DNA from 3 places in the Mesorhizobium sp. CNPSo 4670 genome. Region 3 is predicted to be linked to each of the others. Evidence: riboswitches for the same ligand, from Rfam matches in the RefSeq annotation. Region 3 holds a riboswitch; each other region holds the start of a gene.
The links. A riboswitch is a leader RNA that binds a small molecule or an ion and turns the genes downstream of it on or off. The one in region 3 is predicted to bind cobalamin.

Region 1 (10,728 bases), on a different contig from region 3:
GTTCGAGGCGCCGCCATCACCACCGGGGCACGACACGCTCGCATCGGCGGCTCGACACCAATTGTTTAACGCGATGAGCGTTGCACAAACCATTTTCCCCACCACGTAGCCCGCGCTAATCCGGCGTTTCTCGCGTCTGACGCCGCCCGACCCAAACCAGAATACATGGCCGCCGTTCCGTGTCGTTTCGCACCGATGACGTTGATCGGCTGAAGCCATTTCACGGCCAAGGCATCGCCAATCGCAAGGCCAATTCTTCGGATTCGGAAGCGATCCCAACGCCGTCTACCACTTTCGAGCACGGGCGATCCGGCCTTCGAGAGCATCTATCGCTTTGTTCCTTGAAGGGAGCACTATGCCGAATAGCGTCGACCTCAACAAAAAGGAGGCGGCCTGGCCTATCAACCTCGCAGCCGAGGCGCGAAAGCAGAAGCGGCTCCGCCGACTAGGAACAGCAAATCCGGTGTGTCCGTTGCAGTGACAACGACAAATGCTGCCTGGACGATCATCACGTTGCCGGTAGCGGTTCGACCCTGTGACGATTATCGTTTGGGGAACTGTCGCCTCAAACTCAGCGATATGCAAAGGGTCATCTCAAGTCATTTAGCGATGCCGCAGCCTGGCCAAAAGCGTGGCCCATTTCTTCCTTGGGCTGGCGACCTTTTGGTAATGCTCAACCGAAAATTCCAGAAGTTCTCCGCACGTCCTGGAGAAACAGAAATTGGCAGATTGTGCGTAAGCATTTGGGCAGATTATGACGAGACGCAGTGCTGGTGATCCAGGGTCGCCTGAAACCGCCGCTATGCTGGAGGAAATGAGCATTGGCAAGCTGGCAAAAAGCGGGCGCGAGCGCCGCGCCTGCCGGGCTAAGGGTCAAAGGATGGACGCGATTTCGAAAGGCGGGCAGGTTGTTTGGTCAAGACTCTTCAGGACTGCGTAGGCGCAGCGACGGGTAATCCGCGCAATTGCTCGCGTATCTCCATACCCCAGCCGCACCCTCAACCAGACACGAATAGGAACGAACATTCCTAGAACGATGGTTCCGGTTCTGTCCGTATCCGCGCCATGGATCTCAAGGAGGTCATGGCGATAAACTTGCGTCGTGTGCGCCATGATCAGGATCTGACGCAGGAAGAGCTGGCAGCCCGTGCTGACCTTAGCATGCGTTACGTCGGCTCGATCGAACGCGCCCGTGTCTCCGCGAGCGTCAGTGTGCTCGGACGGCTAGCCATCGCGTTGAACGTAGAGCCATGCGACTTGATCAGACCGACGCAAAAATAGGGGAAATTTCCTTTTTCTTTGCCTTCTCACATACTATCCGCGAACAGACCCAGATAGATTTTTCGGCCAGGTTTTCGGACACGCGAGAAGGCAGCCAAGATACGAGCGAGCAGTTCCAGCGTTTGATGACCGATCATCACGGCATCACCTGCTCGATAAGCCGGTCGGGCAACGTATGGGAGAATGCTGCGATGGAGAGCTTCTTCTCGTCGCTGAAAACAGAGCGGACAACCCGCAAGGTCTACAGGAGGAGGGATGACGCTAGGGCCGACGTGTTCGATTACATCGAGGGCTTCTACAACCCTCGGCGACGGCACTCGACGTTGGGCTATATGAGCCCTGTCGAGTTCGAGGAGAAAGCTATGTTAGCTTAACCTGGTGTCCGAAAAACCGGCAGCAGGCCATGTCGCTTCACCGCCCAGGAGAGCACAACCCACCCCCGAAATGACCTGAAACTGGGTAGAAGCGGGGGCAACGTGAAGTTCATGGTTGGAAGGAAGGGCGGGTTTGCCCGCCTTCTGATAAGTCCGCTGGGCACAGATTACGCCGATCCTATAGGTTTGAGATCGAACCTCGATTGCCAATTAAGGTGCGTCCTTCTTGCGCGGCCGCTTTGCCGGCTCGGCCGTTTCCGGCTCCTTCGGTTGGCGGCCGAGCCCCATCGTCTCGGCCAGGGCCGAGCGCGCCGCGGCGTAATTCGGCGCGACCATAGGTTAATCCGCCGGCAGGCCCCATTTGGCGCGATATTCATCCGGCGTTAGTCCATAGTGAGTCGACAGATAGCGCTTCAGCGACTTGAATTTTTTTCCGTCCTCAAGGGAAGTGATGTAGTCGGGTGTCACCGATTTCCTGACTGGTACCGCAGGCTTGAGAGCCTCCGGCTGTTCTGCGCAGGGCCCGCCGCCTTGTCTTTGAGCGCTGCATGCACCTGGTTGACTAAACCGGGTAGGTCTCCCACCGGGACTGGATTGTTGGAGACATAGGCAGATACGACATCGGCGGTGAGCTCGACAAGGGTGTCGATGTTTGTTTCGGGTTCTTCTGTCACGAAACACTCCAGACGGCGGGTGAAAATAGTCGGTCGGTGAAGCGTCGCATGGTACCGGTTGTTGCTGAAAACAACGAATGTCTCGAGAGCGAATTAATGCGAGTGCTTATCCATTAGTGCCAATCATAGCGCCGTACTCGCCCTTCGCTGTTCATCGGACGTTCCTGATGACCGCGCCGAGCAATCGAAAGCCGTGGCGTGCACGTGAGGAATAAATACCGAATATCCGTTCGAGAGTCATTGAGCGGCTGAGGTTCATCATCTTGGTGGGTCGTTACCTCGGCCAGGATTGGGGAGCGGACCGCTGGAACCTACCTGAGGGGATCCGCGCGGGTGTTTGCTCTTGAAACAGCGGTGGCTGTGACATTCTGCACTGCCCGGAAGACGTTAAGGCAGGTTCCATGCAGCAAAGGTTCAATGGACCGGAAGCATTCAGCAGCCGCTGGAGGTCGAGAAGAATTTGCTGCGTAACGGATAATTCGTCCCAAACATCGAAACGTCGCGCTATGCCGACCTGAGTTCTTCACAGTAGAAGGCGGGTAACAGAATCCGACATACGGCTCGGCGCCAGCTTCGGGGCTGGCGATCGGTGCCAAGAATTTCAGCCCAATCGAGAAAGGCGCTCACTTCCGGCCGCTGGGGCTTCTGTCGTGGGGATTGCCGGTCAGACAATCCGATCCTTTCCTCAACTGATCCAGCGCAGAGCGTTGACGAATCTCATATCCCAAAATGGCTGCCAACCAATACGCGGAGAGATTATCTATGAAAGTCCTGTTGACTATGACGGCAGTAGCCTTGTTGGCAGCCGCCGCTTTTGCTGATCAAGCGATCCCCGAACACCTCAGAGAAACAGCACTGTCCACTTTCAAGGCTTTGCCATCCATCACGCCGGCAGTCACCAACAACGCGATCACCTGGCAGAAAATCGCTCTCGGCAAGGCATTGTTCTTCGATCCACGCGTCTCGTCATCAGGCGTTTTCTCATGCAATTCGTGCCACAACTTGGCCACCGGGGGCGATGACAATCGTGAGACTTCAATCGGCCATGGTTGGCAAAAAGGGCCGCGCAACGCGCCCACGGTTTTGAACGCTGTCTTCAACATTGCGCAGTTCTGGGATGGTCGCGCCGAAGACCTCAAGGCTCAAGCCAAGGGTCCAGTGCAAGCCAGTGGCGAAATGGCCAACACGCCGGATCAACTGATCGCCACGCTCAAGTCGATGCCGCAATATGTCGAGTGGTTCAACACAGCTTTCCCAGATGAAGCCGACCGGGTCACCTTCGAAAACTTCGCCAAGGCAATCGAAGCCTTTGAGGCGACGCTTGTCACGCCAGCCCCCTTTGATGATTTCCTCAATGGTAATGATGCCGCAATGACTCCCGAGCAGAAGCAGGGTCTGGCGCTCTTCATGGACAAAGGCTGCGCGTCTTGCCATGCCGGTGTCAACGTAGGTGGGGACGGTTACTACCCGTTCGGCCTTGTCGAAAAGCCCAGCCCCGAGGTCCTGCCGGAAAGGGACAAGGGCCGATTTGCAGTCACCAATAAGGCGGAGGATTCTTATGTTTTCCGCGTGGCGCCGCTGCGCAATGTAGCACTCACTGCGCCGTATTTTCATTCGGGCAAGGTGTGGGATCTGAAACAGGCCGTCGCCATCATGGGAAAGACACAGCTCGGCCAAGAATTGACGAAAGAAGAAATCGACCGGCTTGTCGCCTTCCTTAACGCGTTGACCGGAACAGTACCCGACGTTGTCTATCCCATCTTACCGGCCGAAACCGCGACGACGCCTCGACCTGTCTCGCAGATATTGGGAAAGTAAGTGGACTGAGCTTCGGAGAGCCCAACGGTATAACGGAACATCACTGAGGCGAGACCGCGAGGCGGTCGCGACAAACACCAGGTGTCCGATTTAATATCAACGGGCAGACGACGCTTCCGTCGTCTGCCCGACGCGATGGCACCATGCCAGTGTCCAAGGTGAGGCGGCCAGATAATATTCAGACAGCTCATCTAAGGCGGTTGATAGGACGTTCCGCCAACCCAGGCGGTTCGCGGAATTTGCGTCACCCAGGTGGCCGGTGACGCACCATACGACGACAACTTGGCAAAGCCTCAGGCCTGCACTCTATCCCGGAGGGCGCGTGCTGCAGCGACCATGTTCACGAGGGCAGGGCGGACCTCATCCCATTTGCGCGTTTTGAGGCCGCAGTCCGGGTTTACCCAAAGTTGCCGGTCGGAGAGCCGCTCGCGTGCAAGCATGAGGAGGGCCGAAATCTCGGCGACTTCTGGAATGCGCGGTGAGTGTATGTCATAGACTCCGGGCCCGATTTCGTTCGGATATTTGGTGCTCGTAAAGGCGTCCAGCAGTTCCATCGCCGAGCGCGATGTCTCAATCGAAATTACATCCGCGTCCAGCTCAGCGATCGCGTCGATGATCGCGTTGAACTCCGAATAACACATGTGAGTGTGGATCTGGGTCGCGTCCTCTACACCCGTCGAGGCCAGCCGGAAGCATTCGACCGCCCAGTCCAGATAGACTTGCCAGTCGGACTTGCGCAGCGGCAAGCCTTCGCGAAACGCCGCCTCGTCAATCTGGATTATCTTTGCGCCAGATCTTTCCAGGTCCGTCACTTCATCGCGAATGGCGAGGGCGATCTGGCGGCAGACCTCGGAGCGCGGAATGTCGTCGCGGACAAAAGACCAGTTAAGAATGGTCACAGGGCCTGTGAGCATTCCCTTGACTGGCTTTTGCGTAAGCGACTGGGCGAATTCCCACCAGCGCACCGTCATCGGATTGGGGCGCGATACATCGCCGAAGATGATCGGGGGACGCACGTAGCGGGAGCCATAGCTTTGCACCCAGCCATGCTGGGTGAAGGCGAAGCCGGACAGCTTCTCGCCGAAATGCTGTACCATGTCGTTTCGTTCGAACTCGCCGTGCACCAGCACGTCCAGCCCGATCTCCTCCTGCCAGCGGATGGCAGTCTTGGTCTCGTTCTGCAGAAAGCTGTCGTAGTCGAGATAGCTGAGCTCACCCTTCCTGTGGGCGGAGCGGGCCTTGCGCACCCGAGTCGTCTGCGGGAATGATCCTATGGTGGTCGTTGGGAACGGGGGCAGGCTCAGCGTGCGGGCCTGGACCGTGGAACGCACGAGGAAAGGGTTCTTTCGTTGCTTCATGCTATCGTCGATGCCGGCGATCCGACCTTCAACAAGCGGATCATGGACCTTTGCGGACGCTGCGCGAGCAGCGGCAGCCTCGGCAGAAGCTGTCAACTCGTGTGCCACTACATCCCTGCCTTCGGACAGCGCCCTCGCCAGCACCACCAGTTCGTCGGTCTTCTGCGCCGCGAAGGCGAGCCACGAGCTTATAGTGGCATCAAGTGCCGTCTCCATGCGAAGGTCCATGGGCACATGCAGCATCGAGCACGAAGGTGCAATTTCGACGCGGTCCAAGGGCCAGCCGGCGACGATCGGCTTGATGCGGTCGAGAATGGCAGGCAGGTTCGCGCGCCAGACGTTGCGGCCATCGATCAAGCCAAGCGACAGCACCAGGTCCTTAGGCGCAAGCCGACCAACCCTCTCCAACTGCTCGGGAGCGCGCGAAAGATCGAGATGCAGGCCGGCCACTGGCAGCGAAATCGCCGTCTCGAGATTGTCCCCCAGCGCACCGAAATAGGTAGCCAGCATGATCTTCAGTTCGGGAGTGGCCTTCGACAGCTGCCCATAGGCAAATTCATACGCAGCTCGTTCGTTCGGGTTTAGATCCAGGACAAGGGCTGGCTCATCGATCTGCACCCAATCGGCTCCCGACAGTTTCAACCCCCGCAGGAGCTGCTCGTAGACGGGCAGAAGCCGCGGCAGCAGCGCGATGGGATTGAAACCCTCGGCAGGTGACTTCGCCAGTTTGAGGAAGGTGACAGGTCCAAGGATGACTGGGCGTGTATGAATGCCGAGGGCTTTAGCCTCGAGGAAGTGATCAACCGGTTTCGTCGACGAGAGGGCAAACGTCTGATCATCGTCGAGTTCCGGCACGATGTAGTGATAGTTGTTGTCGAACCATTTGGTCATTTCCATCGCGGTCAGGGCAGGGCCAGCCGCACGCTCCTGATCAGAGTGCCCGCAGCTCCCCGTCTGGCCTTGGTCGCCGCGCGCCATGGCGAAGTAGATGTCGAGCGGAAGCTCGCCGCCACTCCAGGCGTATCGGGACGGCACCGCGCCGACCATTTCTGCAGTGTCGAGCACATGGTCGTAGAGCGAGAAGTCGTTCGACGGAATTTTCGACACGCCGCGATCGCGCTGCTCTTCCCAGTTGGCGGCACGCAGCGCTTTCGCCGTCGTGAGAAGGTCAGTAGCGGAAGATTTTCCGGACCAGTAGCTTTCAAGCGCGAATTTCAGTTCCCGCCGGCGACCGAACCGCGGCACACCGAGCGTTGCCACAGGAATTTGCTGAGAGACAGTCATGCCATACCCCGATGGTTGGGGCGTGGGGGACAAGAAGGCGCCTCGTAGACCGGCACGAACGCCGGACTGCTGCGGCCACCGAGACACCCCGCCCGTGGACTTAGTTCGTCGTGGCAGGTCTCCTGGCTCGCGGGGTCATCGCTTCTCCCCGTCTTCCCGAGGCTGTTCGCCTCAGTGACATGAGTGGGGTTGGCTCACTCGCTAACAGTTGCGGGGGCAGCGCCGGCCTCGCACCGGCTTCCCTCTTAGCTCCGTGCGGCAATGCCGTACGGAGAACCACGGCACCCAGACAAACACAGCAGGGAACCGTGTGTCAATGCCGCATAAAGAAATGTTTATGTCATTATGTGAAATGTTGGTGTTTTTGCAAAGGCCGCAACGAGAGCGAGTAACTGCGAACGCGCTGATCGACTGGTAAATCAGACCACACATTGAACCGCCCGATGCCCAGTAGACATGGAGAACTCCGGTCGGCTCGCTGTTCGACCTCCCGCGGCCTGCCAAATCGGCGGCGTCGATCCGATCCCATGTGGGCGATCATCCATAGCTATCCTCACCCGAATCGAGGGGCCCGCGTCCCTGCCTTCCTGAAATCCAAAGGCCAAGACGCATGGACGTATCGGCAAGGTGACCATGTCTCTTCTCAGGTCAGATAGTTTCTGACCGCATTTGGCAGATCCGGCTCTGCACACGTTGCACTCATACACACGGGACCAGCTGCGGATATCCAGCCCGCTCAAAGCGTGAGAGCGCCAAAAGGCTAAGCTTGCTCGACGCACAAAACCAAGAGATACCGTTTCGCCTTCGAGGGTTTGCTTAAAAAGCTTTGACGCAGACCCCGCCATTTCTGGTGTGGCTGTCGTATTTCCATTGTGTGTTGCACGGTAGAGTGACTGCGTTTCGCCGCGAGCGCGGCAGAACCGCAGACGGTACGCGATAGAGCCGGAGGAAATAAGGCGGCGTAGACCGTCACGCTTTACAAACGTGACATTCTCCAGGAGGGGATCGTCATCATCTATCCGGCTGTCGGGAGGCTCGGCCGGCTGAGAGGACGAGGAAACATGCCGTTAAGAGATGAGGGGCGAGGTCGGTGCCAGGCAACTGCACTGGACGTCTCGCCAAAATGGCGGGCCGGTCGCGCAATCGATTTGCCATCACGAGATTTTCGCGGCCGTGGCGGCTTCGCGGTCTGCTGTCCGCCGGGTGAAGCGCGCAGCAAATGAGGCCGGGTGGAGAAGCCCCATGCGGCCGAAGGGAGTGCTACGATGGATAGGACCTTCGATGCCTCTGCAGGACATATCGGGGCGTCGAAAAGCGCTGCGAGGCGCTGTGCTTCCTGCCGCGCTCAACCCGACAGCTGGCTGGGCCAGTCCGAGTTGCTGCATCTCACCCCTGATGCACACCTGGAGTGTGTAGAAAGCAAAGATGTCGAGGCGGCATTGACGGCACTACGGTGATCCCCTCGAGAGCGGAGATGCGACTCCGCTTTCGGGATTCGGAGGGCTGCACTTTGTCGGGACGAGATTGAAACATCAGCAACCCAGCAGTCCTCAGAGGAGACTGTTGATCCCTCCTCTATACGCGCGGCATCAACGTTCCCGTCCAATCAAGCTACGATGAGCGTGATCGGGTCAGGGGCGCCGCCACCTGCCTGTCTTGAACGGTGCCGATATAGCCTTGATCCTGCTGCCTCGGATCCTGAGATCCCTCTTTGCCCCCGCTGTTCATTGAACAGCTCGCACCGGGTGGATCTGGTCTTGCCGCCAACTAGAGCAGCCGGGCTTGCTCCGCCTCGCGGCGCAGGTTCTGCCTCGGCCTTGGGCCGATCTGCTGGATCGCCAGTCCGGCGGCCAGTGAGCCGAGGTCGCCGCAGGTCTTGAGGTCGCGGCCTTGCGTGTAGCCATGCAGGAAGCCGGCGGCGTAGAGGTCGCCGGCGCCGGTCGTGTCGACGAGTTCCCGGATCGCCGTCGCCTGGATGACCACGGTCTCGTCGCCGCGCACGATGACCGAGCCCTTTTCCGAGCGGGTCACGGCAGCGATCTTGCAGTCCTTGCGGATTTGCGCCAGCGCCTCGTCGAAGGACGATGTCTGGTAGAGTGACTTGATCTCGTGGCTGTTGGCAAAGACGATGTCGACCGTGCCCGAGCGCATCAGCTCGAGGAACTCGTCGCGGTAGCGGTCGACGCAAAAGGAATCCGACAGCGTCATCGATACTTCGCGGCCTGCCGCGTGGGCCAGCCTGGCCGTCTGCCGGATCGCTTCCTTGGCGCGCGGCGGGTCCCACAGATAGCCCTCGAAATAGGTGACCTTGGCGCCAGATGCCTTATCGGCCTCGACATCCTCCGGTCCGAGCTCGACGCAGGCGCCGAGATAGGTGTTCATCGAGCGTTCGCCATCGGGCGTGACGAAGATCATCGAGCGTGCCGTCGGCGGCTCGCCGGTGAGCGGTTTGGTGTCGAACGCGACGCCCTGCGCATGGATGTCGTGCGCGTAGATTTCGCCCAGCGCATCATCGGAGACCTTGCCGAAGAAGGCGGCGCGGCCGCCGAAGGAGGCGACGCCGGCCGCCGTGTTGCCGGCGCTGCCGCCGGAAGCCTCGATCGCCGGGCCCATGCGGCTGTAGAGCAGTTCGGCGCGCTGGGTATCGATGAGGTTCATCGCGCCCTTGATGATGCCGTTGGTTTCGAGGAATTCCTCCTCGCACTGGGCGATGATGTCGACAATGGCATTGCCGATGCAAAGCACGTCATAATCCGGCATCAATGTCTCCGCCAAAAACCCGAGCCGGCTTCTTGCCACGCTGGCCGGGCGCGGGTCTGGCCAGTTGGAATGGACTTTTCGCTTCCCAATCGACTCGGCGCCGGCCCTCACGGGGCGGCGAGCCCTGCCTCGCGACGCAATTCGTCGGCTCTGTCAGTCCTCTCCCAGGTGAACTCAGGCTCTTCACGGCCGAAATGCCCGTATGTCGCTGTCTTGCGGTATATCGGGCGTAAGAGATCAAGCATCTTGATAATGCCCTTTGGTCTGAGGTCGAACAGCTCAAGAATGAGTTGCTCGATCCTTTTCTCCTGAATTCTCGCGGTCCCGAATGTATTGACCATGACGGAAACCGGACTGGCCACGCCGATCGCGTAAGCAATCTGCACCTCGCAGATATCCGCAAGTCCCGCAGCGACGATGTTCTTCGCGACATAACGCGCCGCATAGGCAGCCGAGCGGTCAACCTTGGACGGGTCCTTGCCCGAAAAAGCGCCGCCGCCGTGGCGCCCCATCCCGCCGTAGGAATCAACTATGATCTTGCGCCCAGTGAGGCCGCAGTCGCCGCGTGGCCCGCCGACTACGAACCGCCCCGTCGGATTGACCAGAATTCGGACGCCTTCGGTGTCCAGCTGGGGCGGTAGGACTGGCTTTATGATTTCCTCAATCACGCCCTCGCGGACCGTCTCTTGGGATACCTGCTCATCGTGTTGCGTGGACACGACGATGGTGTCCAATGCGATGGGGCGCAAGCCTTCATAGCGCACCGAAACCTGGGATTTCATGTCAGGACGCAACCAGCTGAGTTCTCCTGCCTTCCGCACATCCGCCTGTCTTTTTGTCAGGCAGTGGGCGAGTTGGATCGGCAAAGGCATCAAAGTATCGGTCTCGCGGCATGCGTAGCCGAACATGAGGCCCTGATCTCCCGCTCCCTGGTCGAGATCCTGCCCTCTGCCCTCGTCAACGCCCAGGCTGATGTCGGGCGACTGCTCGGTGATGGCCACAACGACGGAGCACCGCCGGCCGTCAAAACCGATGGCCTCATCATCATATCCGATATCGAGAATCGTATTGCGGGCAACTTGGCTGTAATCCACCCTTGCATTGCTGGTAATTTCGCCAGCGAGAACGACCGTCCCTGTCTTCACCAAGGCTTCACATGTCTTCACCAACGTTTCGCAA
Region 2 (10,728 bases), on a different contig from region 3:
GCGCGGGTGCCGACCGGGCTCAGCTGGTATTGCGTATAGAAGGTGGCTACTTCCAGCCCCCTGATACGGGGCATGCCGAGCATGTCCGAAATCGTCTCGATCGCCGCCTTCGTCACCCAGCCTTCCTGCTCCTGCGCCAGCATCAAAAGCGGAATGATGGCCGACTGCTCACGGCCCTTGGGGTACTTCTTGAGCCATTGCTTCGCCGCCGCCGCGTTCGCCCGGTTGAAGGCAAAGGACGCTGGCTGGACGCTGGCTTCTGCGAGACGGCGGACTGACATTTAGCGATCGACCTCACCAAACACGATGTCGAGGGAGCCGAGAACGGCGGTGACGTCGGCCAGCATGTGGCCGCGGCAGAGGAAATCCATCGCCTGCAGATGCGCGAAACCGGGCGCCCGCAGCTTGCAGCGGTAGGGTTTGTTGGAGCCGTCGGACACGAGATAGACGCCGAACTCGCCCTTTGGCGCTTCGACCGCCGCATAGACCTCGCCGGCGGGCACGCGGTAGCCCTCGGTGTAGAGCTTGAAGTGATGGATCAGCGCTTCCATCGAGCGCTTCATCGCCTGGCGCTTCGGTGGCACCACCTTGCCGTCGAGGTTCGACACGGGGCCGGTGCTTTCCTTGCCGAGCAAAAGGTCGACGCACTGGCGCATGATCTTGGCCGACTGGCGCATCTCTTCCATGCGCACGAGGTAACGGTCGAAACAGTCGCCGTTCTTGCCAATCGGAATGTCGAAATCCATCTCCGAATAGCATTCATAGGGCTGCGACTTGCGCAGGTCCCAGGGCGCGCCCGAACCTCGTACCATCACGCCCGAAAAGCCCCAGGCCCAGGCATCGGCCAGCGAAACCGTGCCGATGTCGACATTGCGCTGCTTGAAGATGCGGTTGCCGGTGAGCAACTGATCGAGGTCGTCGATCGACTTTAGAAATGGATCAATCCACTTGCCGATATCCTCGACCAGCTTCTGCGGCAGGTCCTGGTGGACGCCACCGGGGCGGAAATAGGCCGCATGCATGCGCGAGCCGGAGGCGCGTTCATAAAACACCATCAGCTTTTCGCGCTCGACGAAGCCCCACAGCGGCGGCGTCAGCGCGCCGACGTCCATCGCCTGCGTCGTCACATTGAGGATGTGCGACATGATGCGGCCGATTTCGCAGTAGAGCACGCGGATCAGTTGGCCGCGCTTCGGCACGTCGATGCCGAGCAGGCGCTCGGCGGCCAGCGCGAAGGCGTGCTCCTGGTTCATCGGAGCGCAATAGTCGAGCCGATCGAGATAGGGGATCGCCTGCAGATAGGTCTTGGCCTCCATCAGCTTTTCGGTGCCGCGATGCAGCAGCCCGATATGCGGATCGACGCGATCGACGACTTCGCCATCGAGTTCGAGAACCAACCTCAAAACACCATGCGCCGCAGGGTGTTGCGGGCCGAAATTGATGTTGAAGTTGCGGACGGAGGTTTCGGCCATTCTGGCGCCTCAATTCGTCTTGGCTTTTTCATCGCCCGGCAGGACGTAATCCGTCCCTTCCCATGGCGAGAGAAAATCGAAATTGCGGAATTCCTGCTTGAGCTCGACCGGCTCGTAGATGACGCGCTTGGCCTCGTCGTCGTAGCGCACCTCGACGAAGCCGGTGAGCGGGAAATCCTTGCGCAGTGGATGGCCTTCGAAACCGTAATCGGTCAACAGGCGCCGCAAGTCGGGATGGCCCGAGAACAGCACCCCATAAAGATCGTAGGTCTCGCGCTCGAACCAGTCAGCGCCGGGATAGACGCCGGTGATCGACGGCACCATTGTTTCCTCGTCGGCCTGGACCTTGACGCGGATGCGCACGTTCTGCTTCGGCGACAGCAGGTGATAGACGACGTCGAAGCGCTTGGCCCGCGACGGATAATCGGCGCCGCAGACGTCGATGATCGAGATGAACAGGCAGCGCGCGTCGTCGCGCAGGAAGGTCATCACCTCGACCAGATTGCGCGGCTCGACATGGACGGTGAGTTCGCCGTAAGCGATCGCCGCGTCATTCACGCGGCCGATCAGCTTCTCGCCGAGATAGGTCGACAGTTCGCTCAGGGATGCGGTCATGACAACCTCGCCAACCAACCTAAGACCTTGCACGAGTCGTCCGCGTCTTTCTCACCAAACCAGCCGCTCTCTTTAACCGCATCAATGGTCAAAAAAATTTGACATTCATCGTCACCACCCGGTTCGCCAAAAAATAACTTTCCGACAAGCGGCCGGGCCTCCAGATTTGCCGGGTCGCCATTCAGCGCAACGCATTCCACAAACAATTTTTCGCTTGCCGCTCCATTGGCGGACGAGCCCCTGTACGAAAGCCTGGCCGACATTTCTGCAACTAGATTCTTAGTTCGATCACCGAGCGACCGCAGTCTCACGTCACCGTAATAAAAAACTGCTCGGGGGTCGCCTGTGGGCTTGGCCTCCCAGTCATTCAATAAGATGTCGATACCGAGACCAGCATCTCCAAATTTTGTATCAGTTGAGAACTCGGAAGAATAAAACCGCTTATCCGATTCATATACGTCGAATCGCTGATCCAAGGTTTTGAACGTTAACCCCAGCCAAGGCTCAGGGTTGCCATAGATAATTTGCTCTTTGCCCATGACGACTACCGTTCGATCGTGCCGGTGCGTCGGATCTTCTTCTGCAAGAGAAGAATGCCGTAAAGCAGCGCTTCGGCGCTCGGCGGGCAGCCGGGCACATAGATATCGACCGGCACGACGCGGTCGCAGCCGCGCACCACCGAATAGGAATAGTGATAGTAGCCGCCGCCATTGGCGCAGGAGCCCATCGAGATGACGTAGCGCGGCTCCGGCATCTGGTCGTAGACCTTGCGCAGCGCCGGCGCCATCTTGTTGGTCAGCGTGCCGGCGACAATCATGATGTCGGACTGGCGCGGAGACGCGCGCGGCGCAACGCCGAACCGTTCCGAATCGTAGCGCGGCATCGAAGTGTGGATCATCTCGACCGCGCAGCAGGCGAGGCCGAACGTCATGAACATCAGCGAACCGCTGCGCGCCCAGGTGATCAGCGCCTCAGTCGAGGTGACGAGAAAGCCCTTGTCGGCCAATTCGTTGTTGATCTCGAGGAAGAACGGATCGTCGGACCCCACCGGCTTGCCGGTGTTGGGATCGATCAGGCCCTTGGGCTTCGGCGCGACGAGCGTGCCGGAACTGTCGTTCAATCCCATTCCAGCGCTCCTTTTTTCCATTCATAGGCAAAGCCGATGGTCAGCACCGCCAAAAAGACCATCATCGACCAGAAGCCGAGCATGCCGATCTTCGAAAAGGACACCGCCCACGGAAACAGGAAAGCCACTTCCAGATCGAAGATGATGAACAGGATCGACACCAGGTAGAAACGGATGTCGAATTTCATGCGGGCGTCGTCGAACGAGTTGAAACCGCACTCGTAGGCGGAAAGCTTTTCGGGATCGGGATTGCGGTAGGCGACCAGGAAGGGGGCGGCCAGCAGCGCCAGCCCGACGACCAGTGCCACGCCGATGAACAGGACGATGGGCAGGTATGAACCTAGAAGTGCGTTCATGCTCGGCTTTCCGTTGGCGCCAATCCACGTTGATTACAGCACCGGACCCTAATGCGGAAGCGTGACAGTTTAACCGCTGAACCGTTTTAAGGGCCTATGCTGCAACGCGGCGAGGGTTAGCGCAGCACTTCCAGCGAAGCAAGTCAAACCTTGTTCAAAACGCGGTGCTGGACGGCATATCCGAGGAAACAGGTCCGATCCGCTCCTGTTTGATTTCCTTCGTTTTTTACTCCACTTTTGTCTCCTGACATGGTTGCCGCCAAAACCCTGCTAGCATGGGCCGGAATCACCAGCCAAAACGTCAGCTGACACCATCAGAGTCCCATCCGAATGAAGGAAAAGATCTCGCTTGCCATGGCCCGGCGCATCGCGCTCGCCGCCCAGGGGTTTCTCGATCCCCGCCCCGCTGGTACGCCCGACCGCCGCCATTTCGCCCGCGTGCTGGCCCGGACCGGCCTGCTGCAGATCGATTCCGTCAGTGCGGTGGTGCGCGCCCACTATATGCCGCTCTATTCGCGCCTTGGCCCCTACCCGCTCGCCTTGCTCGACAATGCGGCCGTAACGCGCAAGCGCACGGTGTTCGAATACTGGGCGCACGAAGCCTCCTTCCTGCCGGTCGAGACATATCCGCTGATGCGCTGGCGCATGCAGCGGGCCGAGCGCGGCGATGAAATGTATCTCGGCCTGGCAAAATGGGGCCGCGAACACGCTGGCTACATCGAGGAAATCTATAGGGAAGTCGCCGATCGCGGTCCGATCGCCGCTTCCGCGCTCGAAGGCCAGAAAGGTTCGGGCGGCTGGTGGGGCTGGAGCCATGCCAAGCATGCCTTCGAATGGCTGTTCTGGGCCGGGCGCATCACCACGGCGCATCGCCGCGGTTTCGAGCGGTTCTACGATCTGCCGGACCGCGTGCTGCCGCAGGCGATCCTCGACCTGCCGGTGCCGGCCGCCGAGGACGCGCACCGCGAGTTGCTGCGTATCTCGGCCCGCGCCCACGGCATCGCGACATCAGGCGACCTGCGCGACTATTTCCGCCTATCCCCAGCCGACATGAAGGGCCGACTGGAGGAACTGGTCGAACTCGGCGAGCTGTTGCCGGTGCGTGTCGAAGGCTGGGACAAGCCGGCTTACCTTCACAGCGACGCCCGTCTGCCGCGGAAAATCGAGGCCCGCGCCCTGCTGGCGCCGTTCGATCCGGTCGTCTTCGAACGGTCGCGCACCGAGCGGCTGTTCGATTTCCACTACCGCATCGAGATCTACACCCCGGCCGAAAAGCGCCAATACGGCTACTACGTCCTGCCGTTCCTGTTCGGCGACAGGATCGTGGCGCGAGTCGACCTCAAGGCCGACCGGCCGGCCGGTGTCTTGCGCGTTCATGCGGCCTATGCCGAGCCCGGCGCGCCGCCTGAAACCGCAGCAGAACTCTTCGAGGAACTGAAGCAGATGCAGGGCTGGCTCGGCCTTGAGCGTATAGAAGTGACATCAGCCGGTGATTTGGGTCCGGCGCTGGCCGACTTGACCGTGTCGTAAGCCCGCGTTGACACCGCTACCCGCAAAAGCCTAAATCAGCTCCAGACGGTCTCTTCTCTTCAACGAGAGGAGCCAAGAGGGAATGCGGTGCGAAATTCCGATTTCAAATCCGCGGCTGTCCCCGCAACTGTAAGCGAAGAGCCGAGGCCGAAAGCCACTGGGATGATCCCGGGAAGGCGGCTACCCAAGGCGATGACCCGCGAGCCAGGAGACCTGCCGTCTGCGACTATAGAATCCGATCGCCCGGCGGGTTTCCGGGCAAGGAGCCCGATTTTTGGACCACGACAGCAGTTATTCCGCTGGCACAGCGGACAATTCGTCCGGCGCGACCGATGCCCTTGCCGGCGTGACCGTCATCGTCTGTGCCTCCTGTCGTGATGAAACCGGTTCCGATGCCCATCCCCGCGCCGGCGAACTTCTGGCGGACGACACGCGCCGCGCCGCCTCTGGCGAAGACATCCGCGTCCGCAGCGTCGAATGCCTCGGCAATTGCAAGCGCCGGCTCAGTGCCGCCATCCTGCGCGATGGCTGCTGGAGCTACGTCTTCGGCGACTTGACTGCAACCAGCGGTGCCGACCTCGTCACTGGCGCAAAACTCTTCGCCACCTCGACCGACGGCCTGATCCCATGGCGCGGCCGTCCCGACAGCCTCAAGCGCGGCCTCGTGGCCCGCATCCCTCCCCTCGACCTGCTGAAGGACTGATCATGACTGCTTCCGTCTCCCGCGTCCCCTGCACCGTCGTCACCGGCTTCCTCGGCGCCGGTAAGACGACGCTGATCCGCCATCTCCTGGAAAACGCCGGTGGCAAGCGGATCGCCATCATCGTCAACGAATTCGGCGACATTGGCATCGACGGCGAGATCCTGAAGGGCTGCGGCATCGACACGTGCCCTGAGGAAAACATCGTCGAACTGGCCAATGGCTGCATCTGCTGCACCGTTGCCGACGATTTCGTGCCGGCGCTCGACCAGATCCTGTCGCTGACGCCGAAGGTCGACCATATCCTGATCGAGACCTCAGGTCTCGCTCTGCCCAAGCCACTGGTCCAGGCTTTTCAGTGGCCAACGGTGAAGAGCCGGGTGACCGTCGATGGTGTCATCGCCGTGGTCGACGGTCCCGCACTCGCCGAGGGCCGCGTCGCCAACGACATGGACGCCCTTCAGGCACAGCGTGCGCAGGACCAGACGCTCGATCACGACGATCCGGTCGAGGAAGTGTTCGAGGATCAGATCGCTTGCGCCGACCTGATCATCCTGTCGAAGAGCGACCTGATGGACGCCGCCGACTCCGCCCGCGCCAACGCCATCATCAACGAGCACATCGCTCGCGCTGTGAAGATCGTGCCGACGTCACAGGGCAAGGTCGATCCCTCGGTGCTGCTCGGCCTTGGTCTTGCCGTCGAAGACGACATCGAGAACCGCAAGACCCATCACGACGACGAACTTGACCACGAGCACGACGACTTCGATTCCTTCGTCATCGACATTGCCTCGATCGCCAATCCGGATGAGCTGGCAAAGCGCGTTGCTACCGCCGCCGAGGAAGAAAACGTGCTGCGCGTGAAAGGCTTCGTCGAGGTCGGCGGCAAGCCGATGCGGCTCTTGCTGCAAGCCGTGGGACCGCGCGTCAATCACTACTATGACCGCGCCTGGACGGCCGGCGATGACCGCCGCTCGCGTCTCGTCGTCATCGGCCTCAAGGGGCTGAACCGCCCGGCGATCGAGCGTATACTCGCCGGCTGACGCAAACCACGGGCCGCGATGCACATCCTCACCACGACCTCCGCCTCGCTCGACGATCTCGCCGAGCCGGTCGATCTGCGGCAGACGCCGGCGGATATCGTGGCCCTGTCCTTCACCGACAGCGATCTTGCCGGACTGGCGGCGGCGTGGAAGGCCGATGCCAGCCGCCCACCCTCGATGCGGCTGGCGGCCCTGCGTGACCTGCGCCATCCCATGTCCGTCGACCTCTGGGTCGACAGCGTCGCCCGCCACGCCAAGGTCATCCTAGTGCGCATCCTCGGCGGCTACGATTGGTGGCGTTACGGCTGCGACCAGCTTGCCTCGACCGCCCGCGCGCGCGGCATAAAACTGGCGCTGCTGCCCGGCGAATGCCGCGACGAGGATCTGCGCCTGATCGAGGCCTCGACACTGCCGCGCGAAGAACTGGACGGCCTGCTCGACTATTTTCGCGAGGGCGGCCCGGCCAATATGAGCGCGCTGGTGCAGAAGCTGGCGCGGCTGGCCGGGTCTGAAGCAACAATTTCGGCGCCTGTCGCGGTACCGAAGGCTGGCTACTATGAGCCGGGCCGCGGCGTCGTCCCCTTCCCCCTCGAGGGGCGGGTAAACGCTGTGATCCCCATCCTGTTCTACCGCTCGATGCTGCTGGCCGCCGATGTCGCACCGATCGACGCCCTTTTTGAAGCGCTCAGGCAGCGCGGCATCAACCCGGTCCCCATCTTCGTCTCTAGCCTCAAGGAACCGGCATCCCTGGCGTTTGTGGAAACCGCACTGGCCGCACTGAAGCCCGCTGCCATCATCACCGCGACCGCCTTCGCGTCCGGAGCCGAACCCGGCGTCGAAACCCTGTTCGACCGCGCCGGCGTGCCTGTGTTCCAGGTCATCGTCGCCACCACCTCACGCGACATCTGGGAAAACAACCAGCGTGGCCTGGCGCCCGCCGACCTCGCAATGCATGTCGTGCTGCCCGAACTCGACGGCCGCATCCTTGCCGGCGCCATTTCCTTCAAGGGCGAGAGCGAGGTCGATCCCGCACTTGGTCACCGCGCCTTCGCCAACCGGCCGGAGCCCGATCGTGTGGCGCAAGTCGCGGACCGTGTCGCAGCCTTCATCAGGTTGCAAGAAACGCCGCGCGCCCAATGCAAGCTGGCCATCCTGATCCCCGACTACCCGAGTGCTCCCGGCCGCACCGGCTATGCCGTCGGCCTCGACGTGCCGTCCAGCGTGCTGGCGATGCTGCATGACCTCAAGGGACAGGGCTATGCCGTTGACGGGATACCGCAAACGCCGCGTGAGTTGCTGGATTTGCTGGAAGTGGTCGGGCAAGGGCTGAAGCTGGCGGATTATCTCGACCGTTCGACAGAATTGCCGAGGGTGGCAACGGCTGCCGTAGAGGCTGCTTGGGGGAAGGCGCAAGACGAGACTGGTTTGTGCGAGGCACCCCCCTCTGTCCTACCGGACATCTCCCCCGCAAGGAGGGAGATTAGCAGTTCCACAGACGGCTCTCTCCCGGCTATCGTTGTAATTGGCGAAAGCAGAGATAAGGGCCCGATCTCCCCCCTTGCGGGGGAGATGTCCGGCAGGACAGAGGGGGGTGGGAAGGAACACCAGCGTTCAAGGCAGTTCCCCTTCCGCGCAGCCACCTTCGGCAACATCACCGTGGCGCTCGCCCCCGATCGCGGCCGCTCGTCGGACCGCCGCGCCGATTATCACGACCCGACGCTGCCGCCGCGCCATGCGCTGATCGCTTTCGGCCTGTGGCTGCGCAAGTCGCTCGGCGTTCATGCGCTTGTCCATGTCGGCGCCCATGGCACGCTGGAATGGCTGCCGGGCAAGACGGTTGCGCTCTCGGAAAACTGCTTTCCCGAGATCGTCACCGGCCCGCTGCCTGTGATCTATCCCTTCATCGTCTCCAACCCCGGCGAAGCCGCACAGGCCAAGCGGCGCATCGCCGCCGTCACCCTTGGCCATCTGCCGCCGCCGCTGACCGGCGCCGGACTGGACGAGGATCAGCACAGGCTCGAACGGCTGGTCGACGAGTATGCCCAGGCCGATGGGCTCGACCGCCGCCGCCGAGATCGTCTGGCAAAGCTGATCGTCGACACCGCCCAGAAGACCGGCCTCGCGTCCGAAGCGGGCGTCGCCAAGACCGACGCGCCCGACGAGGCGTTGCGCCGCATCGACGCCTGGCTTTGCGACCTCAAGGATTTCGCCATCAAGGACGGGCTTCATATCTACGGCCGCGCCTCCGAGGACGAGCCTGACGCCATCCGACGTCAAAGCGCGGCAGCCGAGAAGGCGGCGCTGCTCGCAGCGCTCGATGGCCGTCACGTCAAGGCCGGCCCGGCAGGAGCGCCGGCGCGCGGCCGCGCCGATGTATTGCCCACCGGCCGCAACCTGTTCACGTCGGATCCGCGCACCATGCCGACGCCGACCGCCTATGACCTCGGCAAGGCGGCGGCGGAAGAAGTGGTGCGTGGCTATATGCAGTCGCATGGCGACTGGCCGCGTTCGCTGGTCATCGATCTCTGGGGCTCGGCCTCGTTGCGCACCGGCGGCGAGGAGATCGCGCAAGGCCTGGCCCTGATGGGCTGCCGGCCGCAATGGGATGCCGCGACCGGCCGCATCACCGGCATCGAGGTGCTGCCGCCGGCAACCGTCGGCCGATCACGCGTCGACGTCACCTGGCGCATTTCCGGCCTGTTTCGAGACATGTTCCCAACCCAGATCGCGCTTATCGATGCCGCGGCCAACGCCGTTGCCGCCCGCGACGAGGAGGATTCGGAAAACCCGCTGGCGGCCAAGACCCGCGCGGATGGCAAGATCAGCCCGCGCATCTTCGGCACTTCGCCCGGTACCTACGGCGCCGGCGTCGAGGACTTGCTGTCGAGCGGCGATTGGGCGGCGCGCGAAGAGATCGGCCGCGCCTATCTCGATGCCACCTCGCATGCCTATGGCGGCGCAGGGGGCGAAGGCGTCTTGGCACCCGGCGCCTTCGAGGGCCGCATCGCCGAAGCCGATCTTCTCGTCCACACCGGCGACGATCCCGGCCGCGATATCCTAGAGGGCTCCGCCGACGTCGCCTTCATCGGCGGATTTTCGGCAGCGCTTGCGGCGCTTGGCAGGAATGCCGATGTCATCGTGCTCGACACTACCGATCCGCAAAAGCCGAAGCCGCGTTCGGTGGGCCAGGCGGTGGCCCGCGTCGTACGGGCCCGCGCCGTCAATGCCCGCTTTATATCAGGGCAGATGCGCCACGGCCCGCGCGGCGCCTCCGAATTCGCCGAAACCGTTGACCGGCTGGTCGGCTTTGCCGAAACGACCCATGCCATATCGGGCACCCTGATCGAGGCCGTTCACGATGCCTATCTGGGCGACCCCATGGTGCGCGCCTTCATCCTGCGCGAGAACCCTGCAGCAGCCAAAGTCATCGCCGAGCGCTTCCTGTCGGCACGCCGACGTGGGCTCTGGCATCCCTTGCGCAATTCCATCGACGACGACCTCACCGCCCTGATTGCCGAGGCTGAAGCGCTTGGGGTCGCGGCATGAACGCCTTCTCGCGTCGCGGAGCCTGCCCTGCTCTGGCAGCCCCCATGCAGACCGGCGATGGCCTGCTGGTGCGGCTCAACCCGGTTGCTGGAGGCCCATCTTCTGAAGGATTGTCACCAAAGCTTTTGATCGCACTCGCCGAATCCGCCCTGCGGCACGGCAACGGCATCATGGAAGTCACCGCGCGCGGCAGTTTGCAGATACGCGGCCTGACACCGGAAAGCGCGTCGCTGCTGGCGACAGAGGTCGATGCGCTTGATATCGCGGTGCGCACCGGCGTGCCGGTCGAGACCGGGCCGCTGGCCGGCATCGATCCGCTGGAAGTCGCCGATCCCCGGCC
Region 3 (10,728 bases):
GCTTCCCGCCGACAGCGTAGGGTTTGGGTATATGCGTGAGTTGCCGCAAGGTCTGACGCCGCCGCGAAACGGCGACGCAATCGAAACCGATCATCATCTTTCCCGTCGCGCCATCCTGTCCGGCGCAGGGGCGCTGGCTTTGCTCAGCGCTGCCGGCTGCTCGACCTCGGGCGGCGGTCTTCCGGTGCTGGATCTCGACGACACGGTCACCAACTCAGTGCCGATCCGGCCGAGCATCAGCGTTGACAAGCACATCACCAGCCCCGACCTGATGTATGCCGGGCTGACCGATGGCGGCTTCAACGTGCCGGAAGTGCCCTATCTGAAGGTCAAGCCGGAGTTCCGCCGCCAGATCGTCGTCGACACGACCGGCGAGGCGCCCGGCACCATCGTCGTCCATCTGCAGGAGCGCATGCTCTATCTCGTCCAGCCGGGCGGTGATGCCATCCGCTACGGCGTCGGCATTGGTAAGGACGGCTTCCGCTGGTCTGGCCGCGCCAACATCCAGTACGGCCGGGAATGGCCGACCTGGACGCCGCCGCCCGAAATGATCGCCCGCAAACCGGAACTGGTGAAATGGCAGGCCGGCCAGCCCGGAGGCCTCACCAACCCGCTTGGCGCCCGGGCGCTCTATATCTATCAGGACGGCAAGGACACCGGCTATCGCATCCACGGTTCGCCCGAATGGTGGAGCATCGGCCAGGCGATGTCGTCGGGCTGCGTGCGCCTGATCAACCAGGACATCATCGACCTCTACAGCCGCGTCACCAAGAAAAATCCGGTCGTCGTCATGTGACCCTGCCGGCCGCCGGCGCGGCCGCTTCTCCTTATTGTTCGAGCATGATCTCTGGCGAAAGCCGGCACCCACCCTCGGGTTGAGCCCAGGGCGTGCTTTTCGGGATCATGCTCTGGTTCTCCCGTTGCGCGATGGCGAAAGACAGGCGAATGTGCCTGCGAATTCATCGCTCGGGAGACGTCAGGAATGGCCGGAACTTTCGTTATCGCACAAGGCGGCGGCCCGACCGCCGTCATCAACCAGACAGTGGTCGGGGCGACGCTGGAGATCCGCAAGCGGCATCCCGGTGCCAAGGTGCTGGGCTCCATCCACGGCGTGCGCGGCATTCGTGACGGCAACTATGTCGACCTCTCCGCCATCCCCGAGGACCGGCTGCGGCTGATCGCCGGAACGCCAAGTGCGGCCCTTGGCTCGACGCGCGACAAGCCGGACGCCGCCTATTGCGAGGTCATCCTCAACGGGCTGAAGAAGGCCGGCGCCGACGCCTTCATCTACATCGGCGGCAACGACACGTCCGGCACGCAGCAGATCCTGACCGACGCCGCCGGCGGCACGATCGCTTTCGTCCATGCGCCGAAAACCATCGACAATGATCTCGAGGAGAACGATCACACGCCGGGCTTCATCTCGGCGGCCGAGTTCGTGGCTGGCGCCTTCCTGTCCGTCGACCTCGATTTCCGCGCTCTGCCCGGCATCTATGTCGGCATCGTGATGGGCCGGCACGCCGGCTTCCTCACTGCTGCGGCCGCGGCCTGGCAACTCGACCCCGACAGCGGCCCACACCTCGTCTACGTGCCGGAACGGCCCTTCTCGGCGGCCGGCTTCATCGACGACGTGCGCGCCACGCTCGACCGCCACAAGCGCTGTATCGTCGCCGTGTCGGAAGGTGTCAGCACCGCCGATGGCAAGGCGCTGGTCGAAAGCCTGGTACCGCCGGAGAAGCTCGAGCGCGACGCGCATGGCAACGTCAAGCTGTCCGGCAGTGACCTGCCGGCCGCACTCGAGCGCGCGCTGGCCGAAGGCCTGCCCGGCAAGCGGGCCCGCGTCGATGCGCTCGGCTACATGCCTCGCGGCTATATCGGCGCCATCAGCGCGGTCGACGCGCAGGAGGCATTCGATGCCGGCGCCTTCGCCGTCAGCGTCGCCGAACAGGGCGGCGGCTCGGTGGCGCTGCAATATGACGGCGCCAAAACGGTGCTGAAGAAGGTGCCGCTGAAGAACGTCGCCGGCAAGACCCGCCATATGCCCGACGATTTCATGAAGCCCGATGTCAATCAATTGTCCGAGGCCGGCATGGCCTACCTCAAGCGGCTGGTGCCGGAAAAATACAAGGTCGGGAAGCCGTTCGTCTGATACAGGCTCACACGTGATGCGGGCGCACGCCTGATGCCGGGGTGGTTCAGTAAGAGCATCGTCGACGAGAAGACGACGATGCTGACCGAGCCGTTCGTGCATGACTACGTGCGCGCCAACATCTGGCATCTGCGCGGCCGCGATGTCGACCTGCTGGTCGATACCGGCATGGGCATCTGTCCGCTGGCGCCGGAGATCGAGTTGTCCGACGGCAAGCCGTTGCTGGTCGTCGCCACCCATATCCATCTCGACCATGTCGGTTCGCTGCACGAGTTCCCGTTGCGGGCCGGGCCAAGGATGAGTGCGGCGCAGTTCGACAGCATGGATGACGCCGCGACCTATGCTTACATGTTCCACGACCTCGAAGGTGCCGTCTCGAAACTGCCGGCACCAGGCTGGAAGGCAGCCGACTACAGGATCCCATCAGCGCCATTGACGCGGACCCTTGACGAGGGCGACGTGGTCGATCTCGGCGATCGTCAGTTTCGCGTGCTGCATCTGCCCGGGCATTCGCCGGATTCGATCGCGCTGCTCGACGAGGCCGATGGCCTGTTCTTCAGTGGCGACGCCATCTACGACGACACGCTGATCGACGACCTGCCGGACTCCGATCGAACAGCCTATCGCTGCACGATGCAGCGCCTGCTCGACATCCCGATCCGCATCGGCCATGGCGGCCACGGGCCGAGCTTCGACGGCAAACGCATGCACGAAATTGCAACGGCCTATCTAGCGCGAACCGGCGCGGACTGATGCCCCAGTGGGCTGGGAAGACCGCCTGGCCGCTCACCCCACGACATTGTGACCGGGCGCCGTCTGGATATTAAATCTTCGTAAGGTCGCCCGAAAACCCTAAATCGGGCCAATCCGCACCCTAGATGCAGGGCTGTCGATCCGGTCGGCTGCCATGCAAGGCGAGACGGGCAATCGCGACCCTCGACACGCGGGATGGCCAGTTTCCAAGAGAGGCGGCCACAGCGCAGGATCAACTCTCGCCCGGACAAACGACCATGTCAGATATCATTCGCAGACATCGCGTCGCGGCCTCGCTGGGCGCTGCGCTACTCATATCTCCCTTTGTCATCTCTTTCGCTCAAAGTGCGAGCAACGCCGTTCCGACAACCCAGACACCTGTCGCCGGCATCACGGCACCCAACGGCTCGTTCGCCCCCATCGTGGCCGCCGACAAGCCCGCGGTGGTGACAGTTACCACCGTCATGAAGGCACAGCCGGAAAGCACGGACGACGGCATGCCTCTCGGCAACTCGCCGTTCGACGAATATTTCCGTCAGTTCTTCGGCGACCAGGGCATGCCCGCTCCACAAACCCCGCCGCAGCAGGCTCCGCGAGCCGAGGCGCTTGGTTCGGGCTTCATCGTCGCTGCCGATGGCACCATCGTCACCAACAATCACGTCGTCGATGGCGCCTCTTCCATCAAGGTAACGCTCGACGATGGCACTGAGCTTCCCGCCAAGCTCGTCGGCCGCGATGCCAAGAACGATCTCGCCGTGCTCAAGATCAAATCCGACAAGCCCTTGCCGACCGTCAAATGGGGCGATTCCGACAGGCTGATGACCGGCGACCAGGTGCTGGCAATCGGCAATCCGTTCGGCATCGGCACCACGGTCACCGCAGGCATTGTCTCGGCGCGCGGCCGCGATCTGCACAGCGGGCCGTTCGACGACTTCATCCAGATCGACGCGCCGATCAATCACGGCAATTCCGGCGGTCCGCTGGTCGATGTCCGCGGCAATGTCGTCGGCATCAACACGGCGATCTATTCACCCAATGGCGGCAGTGTCGGCGTCGGCTTCGCCATCCCGTCCGACCAGGCCCAGAAGGTGGTCGCCAAGCTGATGAAGGACGGCTCCATCCAGTACGGCTACCTCGGTGTCGAGATACAGCCGGTGACGCCGGATGTGGCCAGCGCCATCGGGCTCGACCATCCTGGCGGCGCGCTGGTTTCGCAGGTCAATGAAGGTTCGCCGGCTGCCAAGGCCGGCGTCGAGACCGGCGACGTCATCACCAGCTTTGCCGGACAGGATGTGAAGGATCCCAAGGACCTGTCGCGGGCCGTCGCCGATGTCGCGCCGGGCGCCAGGGAGACGCTGGATATCTGGCGCAAGGGCAAGGCCATGAATGTTTCCGTCGATGTCGGGCGCAACGGCGACGACGTGAAGACCGCATCCGTGCCCGACGAATCCGGCGCGCCGAGTACCGAGCAGGGCTCGCGCGTCCCTGCAATCGGGCTTGGCCTGATGGACATCACCCCTGATGTCCGCCAGGAGTTGAACCTGGCGGCCAATCAGCATGGCGCCCTGGTCGCAAGCGTCAATCCCGACAAGCCGGCCTCGGCCTCGGGCATCCAGCCCGGCGACATCATCGTTGCCGTCAATCAGGCGCCGGTGAAAACTGCCAGGCAAGTGACGCAGGCGATCGCCCAGGCCGGCAAGTCCGGCCGCAAATCGGTGCTTCTGCTGGTCGAGCGCGACGGCAGCCAGATCTATGTCGCGGTGCCGTTTGCCAATGGCTGACGCAGGGGCGCTGACATGAAGGCAGCGATCGGCGGGCTCGGCGACGCGGGCCGCCGATCCCTGTCTATCAAGATTTTGGTTGCCCGCCACGGCATCTTCGAGAACATTGCATAAGGTCGATAGTGGTCTGATGCAGGGGGATTGCCGCGATGGTCACCCGAGGTTTTTCTTCAGGACGGCGCCCGCCGATCGACGGCGATGCGCGCATCCCGCCCGGGCAATATCTCGAGCAGGGATTTCCGGTCTTGTCAGCCGGCCCGACACCGCGGGTGCGCACCGAGGACTGGTCGTTCACGCTGAAGCACGGGCCGCGGCCGATCAAGAAATGGAACTGGGCCGAGTTCAACGCGCTGCCCTTGACCAAGATGACGCGCGACATCCATTGCGTGACCGCATGGACAAAATTCGACACGCCATGGCAAGGCGTGCTTGTTGACGACATCCTCGCCGATGCCGGCATCGAGCCGCCGACCGCCTTCACGCTGGCGCATTCCTTCGACGGCTATTCCACCAACGTGCCGACGAAGGACCTCACCGCCGGCAAGGCGATGGTGGCTCTGCTTTACGAAGGCAAGCCGATCACGCCTGACCATGGCGGCCCGGCGCGGCTGCTGGTGCCGCATCTCTATTTCTGGAAATCGGCCAAATGGCTGAACGGCCTGCAGTTCACCGAGCGCGATGAGCCGGGTTTCTGGGAATTGCGCGGCTATCACATCTATGGCGACCCTTGGCGCGAGCAGCGCTACACGAACGATCCATGAGCGACGCAGCGGCAGTACAATCGCCCTGGCAGACAGTCAGGATCGTCCGTGTCGAAAAGCGCACGCCGCGTGTCACCAGCTTCTTTTTCCAGCTATCGCGGCCTTTCACCTATCTTGCCGGTCAGCATGTAGACGTCAGGCTGACGGCGCCCGACGGCTATCAGGCTCGCCGCTCCTATTCCATTGCCTCCGCGCCCGGAGACGGCGGGGTGATCGAACTGGCGATCGAAAAACTCGACGATGGCGAGGTCTCGCCCTTTTTCCACGACGTCGCAGCAATTGGCGACGAGGTCGAACTTCGCGGGCCGCTCGGCGGGCATTTCATCTGGCCCGATGACGATGGCGGACCGGTCTTGCTGGTCGGGGGTGGTTCGGGCGTCGTGCCTTTGATGTCGATGGTCCGTCATCGCGCCAAGCGCAATTCGAGCGTGCCCGTCGCCCTGGTCTTTTCAGCGCGGGTCTGGGACGAAGTGATCTTTCGTGACGAACTGGTTGCCCTCGACGATCGCAAGGACGGCTTCGACCTGGTGCTGACCCTGACGCGCGAAGCCGCACGCCGTCCAGCCGATTATTCGCGGCGGGTGGACGTTGCCATGATGGTGCAATCCATGGCGCACCTGCCCGGACCGCCTGATATCGCCTTCGTCTGCGGCTCCAACGCCTTCGTTTCGGCCGCCGCCCAAGCACTGATCGATGCAGGCGTCGCAGCGGAGATCATCCGCACCGAGCGCTACGGGGTTTGAACGACACGGCCTTTCGAGGCGTTTCTCGTAGTCGTCGTTCTGAGGCCTGGCATCGCCCGCCGGTCACGCCTCGATTTCGAGCGCCGAAAGCGGCTTCGAGCAGCAGGCGAGGATAAAGCCGTCGTCGATTTCGTGATCGAGGATGCCACCATTGTGGCTCATCTCGGCATCGCCCGCGATCTTCTTCACCTTGCAGGTTCCGCAAAGGCCGAACTCGCAGGCGGCGGGAATCCGCACGCCCGAGGCGCGGGCCGTCTGCAGCACGGTCTGGCCGGCGACGCATTCGGCCTCGACATCCGAAAGCGAAAACCGGATCGGCGTCGCGGCTTCGACGACAACCGCGGCGCCGTCTTCCGCCGGCAAGGTGAACGGTGCCGGGATCTCCTCCACAACAGGCGCGGCAAAGCTCTCCTGGTGGTATTTCGTCATGTCGAAGCCGGCGGCGTCCAGCATGCCGCGCACGGCGCGCATGAAGGGATCGGGGCCGCAGCAGAAGATTTCGCGCTCGCGGAAATCGGGCGCCAGCAAGGGCAGCCGGATCGCGTCGATGCGGCCCATATGGCCGAACCAGCCCTCGCGGCTGGACCGCTCCTCGATCATGAAACCGAGCGACAGGCCCGGCATGCGGCTGCCGAGCAGTTCGAGCTCCTTGCGGAAAATGATCTCTTCCGGGCGCCGTGCGCAGTTGACGAAGCCGACATCGGTCCATGGCGCGCAGTCGTTCAGCCAGCGCAGCATCGACATCATCGGCGTCACTCCAGAGCCGGCTGAAATGAACAGGTACTTGGCCGCCGGGTGGCTGTGCAGCGAAAAGTCGCCGGTCGGCCCATAGGCCTTGACGTGCGAACCGGGCGTCAGATGGTCGAACATCCAGCGTGTGCCGATGCTGCCCGCTTGCGCCTTGATCGTCACTGCGATCGAGAACGGCCGCGATGGCGAAGACGACAGCGTATAGGTGCGCATCAGCGGTCCCTCGGCGGTCGGCAGTTCCAGCGTCACGAACTGGCCCGGCTTGTAGCGGAACCAGGTCTGGTTGTCGGAGCGGAAGGTGAAGGTCTTCACATCAGGCGCTTCGTCGCTGACGCCGATCACTTCCAGCACCTGGAGCCTGTCGTTCCAGGGCGTCATCTGGTCGAGATGGCGATAGAGGCCGAGATCCGTCATCGCATTCATCCTCTTGTCCTCACTCTTGCCCTGTGCTTGTCGAGGTCTCAAAACCGGTGCGCACTTTTGCGCGACATGCACTAGGCAACGCTGCGCAGCGCCGGCCGGCCGCCTTCGGCAAGGCGCGGACCTATGAACGACGCGTACCACTCGACGAACTGGATGACGCCGCCCTCATGCAGCTCCGAATAGGGGCCGGGCTCGTAGGCGGGCGACAGGATGCCGAAGGCGTTTTCCTCGACGATGCGGCGGTCCTGATCGTTGGTCTCGGTCCAGACATGGGTGAGTTCTTCGAGATCGTAATCGACGCCCTCGACCGCATCCTTGTGAACCAGCCATTTGGTCGTCACCGCGGTCTCCGTGGCGCTGATCGGCAACACCCGGAAGGTGACGGCGTGGTCGCCCAGAATGTGGTTCCAGGTCGTCGGATAGTGATAGAGCAGCAAGGAACCGATGCGGTCGGTTGAGACGTTGTCGGACAGGTTCTTCTTGACTGCACGCTTTCCCGTCATCGTGTAGCTGACGGCGTCGCGCAGCAGCGGCGCGCGGGTGGCGCGGTACTGTCCGGCCGGGTCGATGCGGAATTTGCTCGGCAGACCGGCTGCTTCGCATTTCGCCCAGTGCGCAAGCATTTCCGGGTCGCTGTCGGCGCCTTGCACGCCGGTCACCGTGGGTGCCTCCGGAAACGTCTTGCAGAGCTCCGGATGATTGCCGGCGCAATGATAGCACTCGCGGTTGTTTTCCCAGACCAGCTTCCAGTTGCCCTTCTCGACAATGGTCGACTCGAACGCCACCTTGGCCTCGCGCAGCTGGTGCGGCAAAAGGTAGGGCTCGATCATCGCGCGCATCGGTGCGAAATCCGCCGGCTCCTTGGCCAGGCAGATGAAAATGTAGCCACCGACGCTTTCGCAGGCGACTGGCTTCAAGCCGAACTGGCTCTTGTCGAAACCGTCGGCCATCTGCCTGGCAAACAACAGCCTTCCGTCCAGCTCATAGGTCCATTGGTGATAGGGGCAGACCAGCTTTGCCGCCGTGCCCTTGTCGGAATTGCAGACGCGGCTGCCGCGATGGCGGCAGGAATTGTGGAAGGCGTTGATATTGCCCTTTTGGTCGCGGACAAGCACGACTGGATAGTCGCCAATCTGCGCCGTGATGTAGCTGCCCGGCTTCGGCAACTCGCAATCATGACCGATGAACAGCCAGTCGCGATACCAGATCAGCTCCATGTCGAGCTTGAAATAATCTGGATCGGTGTAGAAGGGCTGTTCCAGCGAAAAGCCTTGCCGGCGCCCACTCAAGAGCCTCAGCATGTCGTTGCGAGCATCCATGTCCTGTCCTCGTTTCTAAGGACTGAACTGGTGGTGACGGAGGAAGGATTGGACGCAGGCCGGCGATCCGCCGGACATGCACTATCCACCTCTTGACCGCCCACCGCGATCAGTCGAGTCTAGACATCTCGGGCTGGTTTCCGGGCTCTGGAGTTGTCCTTGCGGACCATCGCGACACCTTCCCAGGCGATTGCCCAGTGGTCTCCCGTTGCGACTTGAACTCCACCACCGTTGCGGGGGCAGCGCCGGATTCTGACCGGCTTCCCAATTCTCCGCCTCGCCGTCACGAAGCGGCACCTGAGATGGCATGATCTAATCACGATCGCGGGCGCGCCATCGGCATGAAAACGACATCGTATCCATGCGGCGCGACACGTTTGAGAAACGTTCCGGTCGGCGATCGCGGAGCGGAAGCCCTATCTCTTGGGCAACCATAGCCGGCTGCAATATCGCCGAATCTGCCCGCTTGTCGGGAAGCAAAGAAGGCTATCGGTATCGAAAAGTGACTATTAGCAGCCTCTAAAATCGAACCGAACGGTTCGTTTCTGTTGACGGTGCGTGCAGGACGTGTGAACGCTGGGCCTCCGACACAGTTGGTGATCGGGGTGCCTGTTTTGTACAACTATTTGATATAACTAGAAAAACATTGAGTGTGGAAACCCCTGGCACAATTTCAAGTGGTGGATTCTTGGTCCACGCGGAACAACTTCGTGATTGGAAATGACTGGATGGCTCTCCCACATCGGGGCTGTCCGAACGACGCGATTTCTTCCCAAGACACGCCGCTAGACGGACGGCAAAAATAAGAAATACTGGAGTACCAAAAAATGAAAAAGATCATCCTCACTGCCGCCGCCCTTCTGGCCATTTCCGGCAGCGCCTTCGCGAACAGCGACCACTATGGTTCGAATGCCCCGGCAGCCACCGCTGCTGTCGACAGCTCGTACACCGCTTCGACCAAGAAGTCGGAGCCGGCTGCTCAGACGCCTGCCCAGGGTAGCAACCGTAACCTCTTCGGCAACAACTAACAGCCGATTCCCAGGGGCGGCGGGCTCTGCCGCCGTCCTGGCGAAAACCAGAATTCAGGAGACTTGAAATGAAGAAGATCATGCTTGCTGCTGCCGCCGTCCTGGCGATCTCCGGCAGCGCTTTCGCCGCCAGCGACAACTACGGTTCGAACGGCGCAAACCAGCCTGCGGTCGGTTCGGTTGACAACTCGCAGACGGGCTCGATCCGCAACAGCGGTGGGTTCGTCGGCAAGCTGCTCAATTTGTCGGGTGACGTAGAGAAGTCCGCCCCTCAGAGCGCCGACCGCGACCTCTTCGGCAATCGCTAACAGCCGAAGTTGATTTCCAAAAAAGAGCGGCGGGCCTGGCCCGCCGCTCTTTTCGTGTCGAGACTTGGTTCTGTCTCAAGCCGCCTTTACTTCCGGCTGACGGAGCGAGAAGGAGTGCCCGTCCGCGTCGAAGACGTGAAGGTCGTTCGCATCCGCGCTCAGCCGCAGCGTCGCACCGCGTTTGACCTCGACATTGCCAGGCAGCTTGGTCACCAGGGGCAGGTCGGCGCGGCCGATGTCGACATAGACAAGCTGGACCTCGCCGAGTTGCTCGACATAGTCGACCGTCCCCTCGAACAGATACTCCGTGCCGCTGGCGATGATCAGATCTTCCGGCCGCACGCCGAAACTCACCGCAGCACCCTTTGCCGAAGCCGGCGTCGCGATCGGCACGCTTGCCTTGCGCCCGCCGACATGGCTGACGACGGTCGGGTTTCCGGTCTTGTCGATGGTAGCCGGCAGAATGTTCATGGCCGGCGAGCCGATGAACTGGGCGACGAACAGGTTGCCGGGCTTCTTGTAGAGGTCCATCGGCGTGCCGACCTGCTCGATATGACCTTCCTTGAGCACCACGATGCGATCTGCCAGCGTCATCGCCTCGACCTGGTCGTGGGTGACGTAGATCATGGTCGTGTTGGGCATCGATTCCTTGAGCTTGGCGATCTCGATGCGGGTGGCGACCCGCAGTGCCGCGTCAAGGTTCGACAGCGGCT

Region 1: linked by a shared signal. The riboswitch ahead of metE (5-methyltetrahydropteroyltriglutamate--homocysteine S-methyltransferase) and the one ahead of AC0ZT5_RS13610 (aromatic ring-hydroxylating oxygenase subunit alpha) in region 3 are both predicted to bind cobalamin.
Region 2: linked by a shared signal. The riboswitch ahead of AC0ZT5_RS10320 (DUF1636 family protein) and the one ahead of AC0ZT5_RS13610 (aromatic ring-hydroxylating oxygenase subunit alpha) in region 3 are both predicted to bind cobalamin.

What each region holds. Positions count from the first base shown of each region.
Region 1 is NZ_JBWJFQ010000028.1:50,795-61,522, forward strand. It holds gene AC0ZT5_RS31735 (helix-turn-helix domain-containing protein) at 1,066-1,281, shown strand; partial or broken gene AC0ZT5_RS31740 (IS3 family transposase) at 1,368-1,655, shown strand; gene AC0ZT5_RS31745 (hypothetical protein) at 1,866-1,991, opposite strand; partial or broken gene AC0ZT5_RS31750 (Ros/MucR family transcriptional regulator) at 1,995-2,329, opposite strand; gene AC0ZT5_RS31755 (cytochrome-c peroxidase) at 3,092-4,147, shown strand; gene metE (5-methyltetrahydropteroyltriglutamate--homocysteine S-methyltransferase) at 4,441-6,765, opposite strand; cobalamin riboswitch at 6,885-7,085, opposite strand; gene AC0ZT5_RS31765 (adenosine kinase) at 8,557-9,549, opposite strand; gene metK (methionine adenosyltransferase) at 9,657-10,728, opposite strand, start outside.
Region 2 is NZ_JBWJFQ010000004.1:341,003-351,730, reverse strand. It holds gene AC0ZT5_RS10355 (NADH-quinone oxidoreductase subunit E) at 1-281, opposite strand, end outside; gene AC0ZT5_RS10350 (NADH-quinone oxidoreductase subunit D) at 282-1,472, opposite strand; gene AC0ZT5_RS10345 (NADH-quinone oxidoreductase subunit C) at 1,482-2,087, opposite strand; gene AC0ZT5_RS10340 (hypothetical protein) at 2,084-2,626, opposite strand; gene AC0ZT5_RS10335 (NuoB/complex I 20 kDa subunit family protein) at 2,632-3,213, opposite strand; gene AC0ZT5_RS10330 (NADH-quinone oxidoreductase subunit A) at 3,204-3,569, opposite strand; gene AC0ZT5_RS10325 (winged helix-turn-helix domain-containing protein) at 3,900-5,099, shown strand; cobalamin riboswitch at 5,129-5,334, shown strand; gene AC0ZT5_RS10320 (DUF1636 family protein) at 5,374-5,802, shown strand; gene cobW (cobalamin biosynthesis protein CobW) at 5,805-6,842, shown strand; gene AC0ZT5_RS10310 (cobaltochelatase subunit CobN) at 6,861-10,388, shown strand; gene cobG (precorrin-3B synthase) at 10,385-10,728, shown strand, end outside.
Region 3 is NZ_JBWJFQ010000006.1:235,968-246,695, reverse strand. It holds gene AC0ZT5_RS13645 (L,D-transpeptidase) at 32-796, shown strand; gene AC0ZT5_RS13640 (diphosphate--fructose-6-phosphate 1-phosphotransferase) at 983-2,149, shown strand; gene AC0ZT5_RS13635 (MBL fold metallo-hydrolase) at 2,183-2,902, shown strand; gene AC0ZT5_RS13630 (DegQ family serine endoprotease) at 3,160-4,683, shown strand; gene AC0ZT5_RS13625 (sulfite oxidase-like oxidoreductase) at 4,833-5,444, shown strand; gene AC0ZT5_RS13620 (ferredoxin reductase) at 5,441-6,187, shown strand; gene AC0ZT5_RS13615 (FAD-binding oxidoreductase) at 6,251-7,351, opposite strand; gene AC0ZT5_RS13610 (aromatic ring-hydroxylating oxygenase subunit alpha) at 7,432-8,679, opposite strand; cobalamin riboswitch at 8,794-8,995, opposite strand; gene AC0ZT5_RS13605 (DUF680 domain-containing protein) at 9,507-9,707, shown strand; gene AC0ZT5_RS13600 (DUF680 domain-containing protein) at 9,776-10,015, shown strand; gene AC0ZT5_RS13595 (ABC transporter ATP-binding protein) at 10,091-10,728, opposite strand, start outside.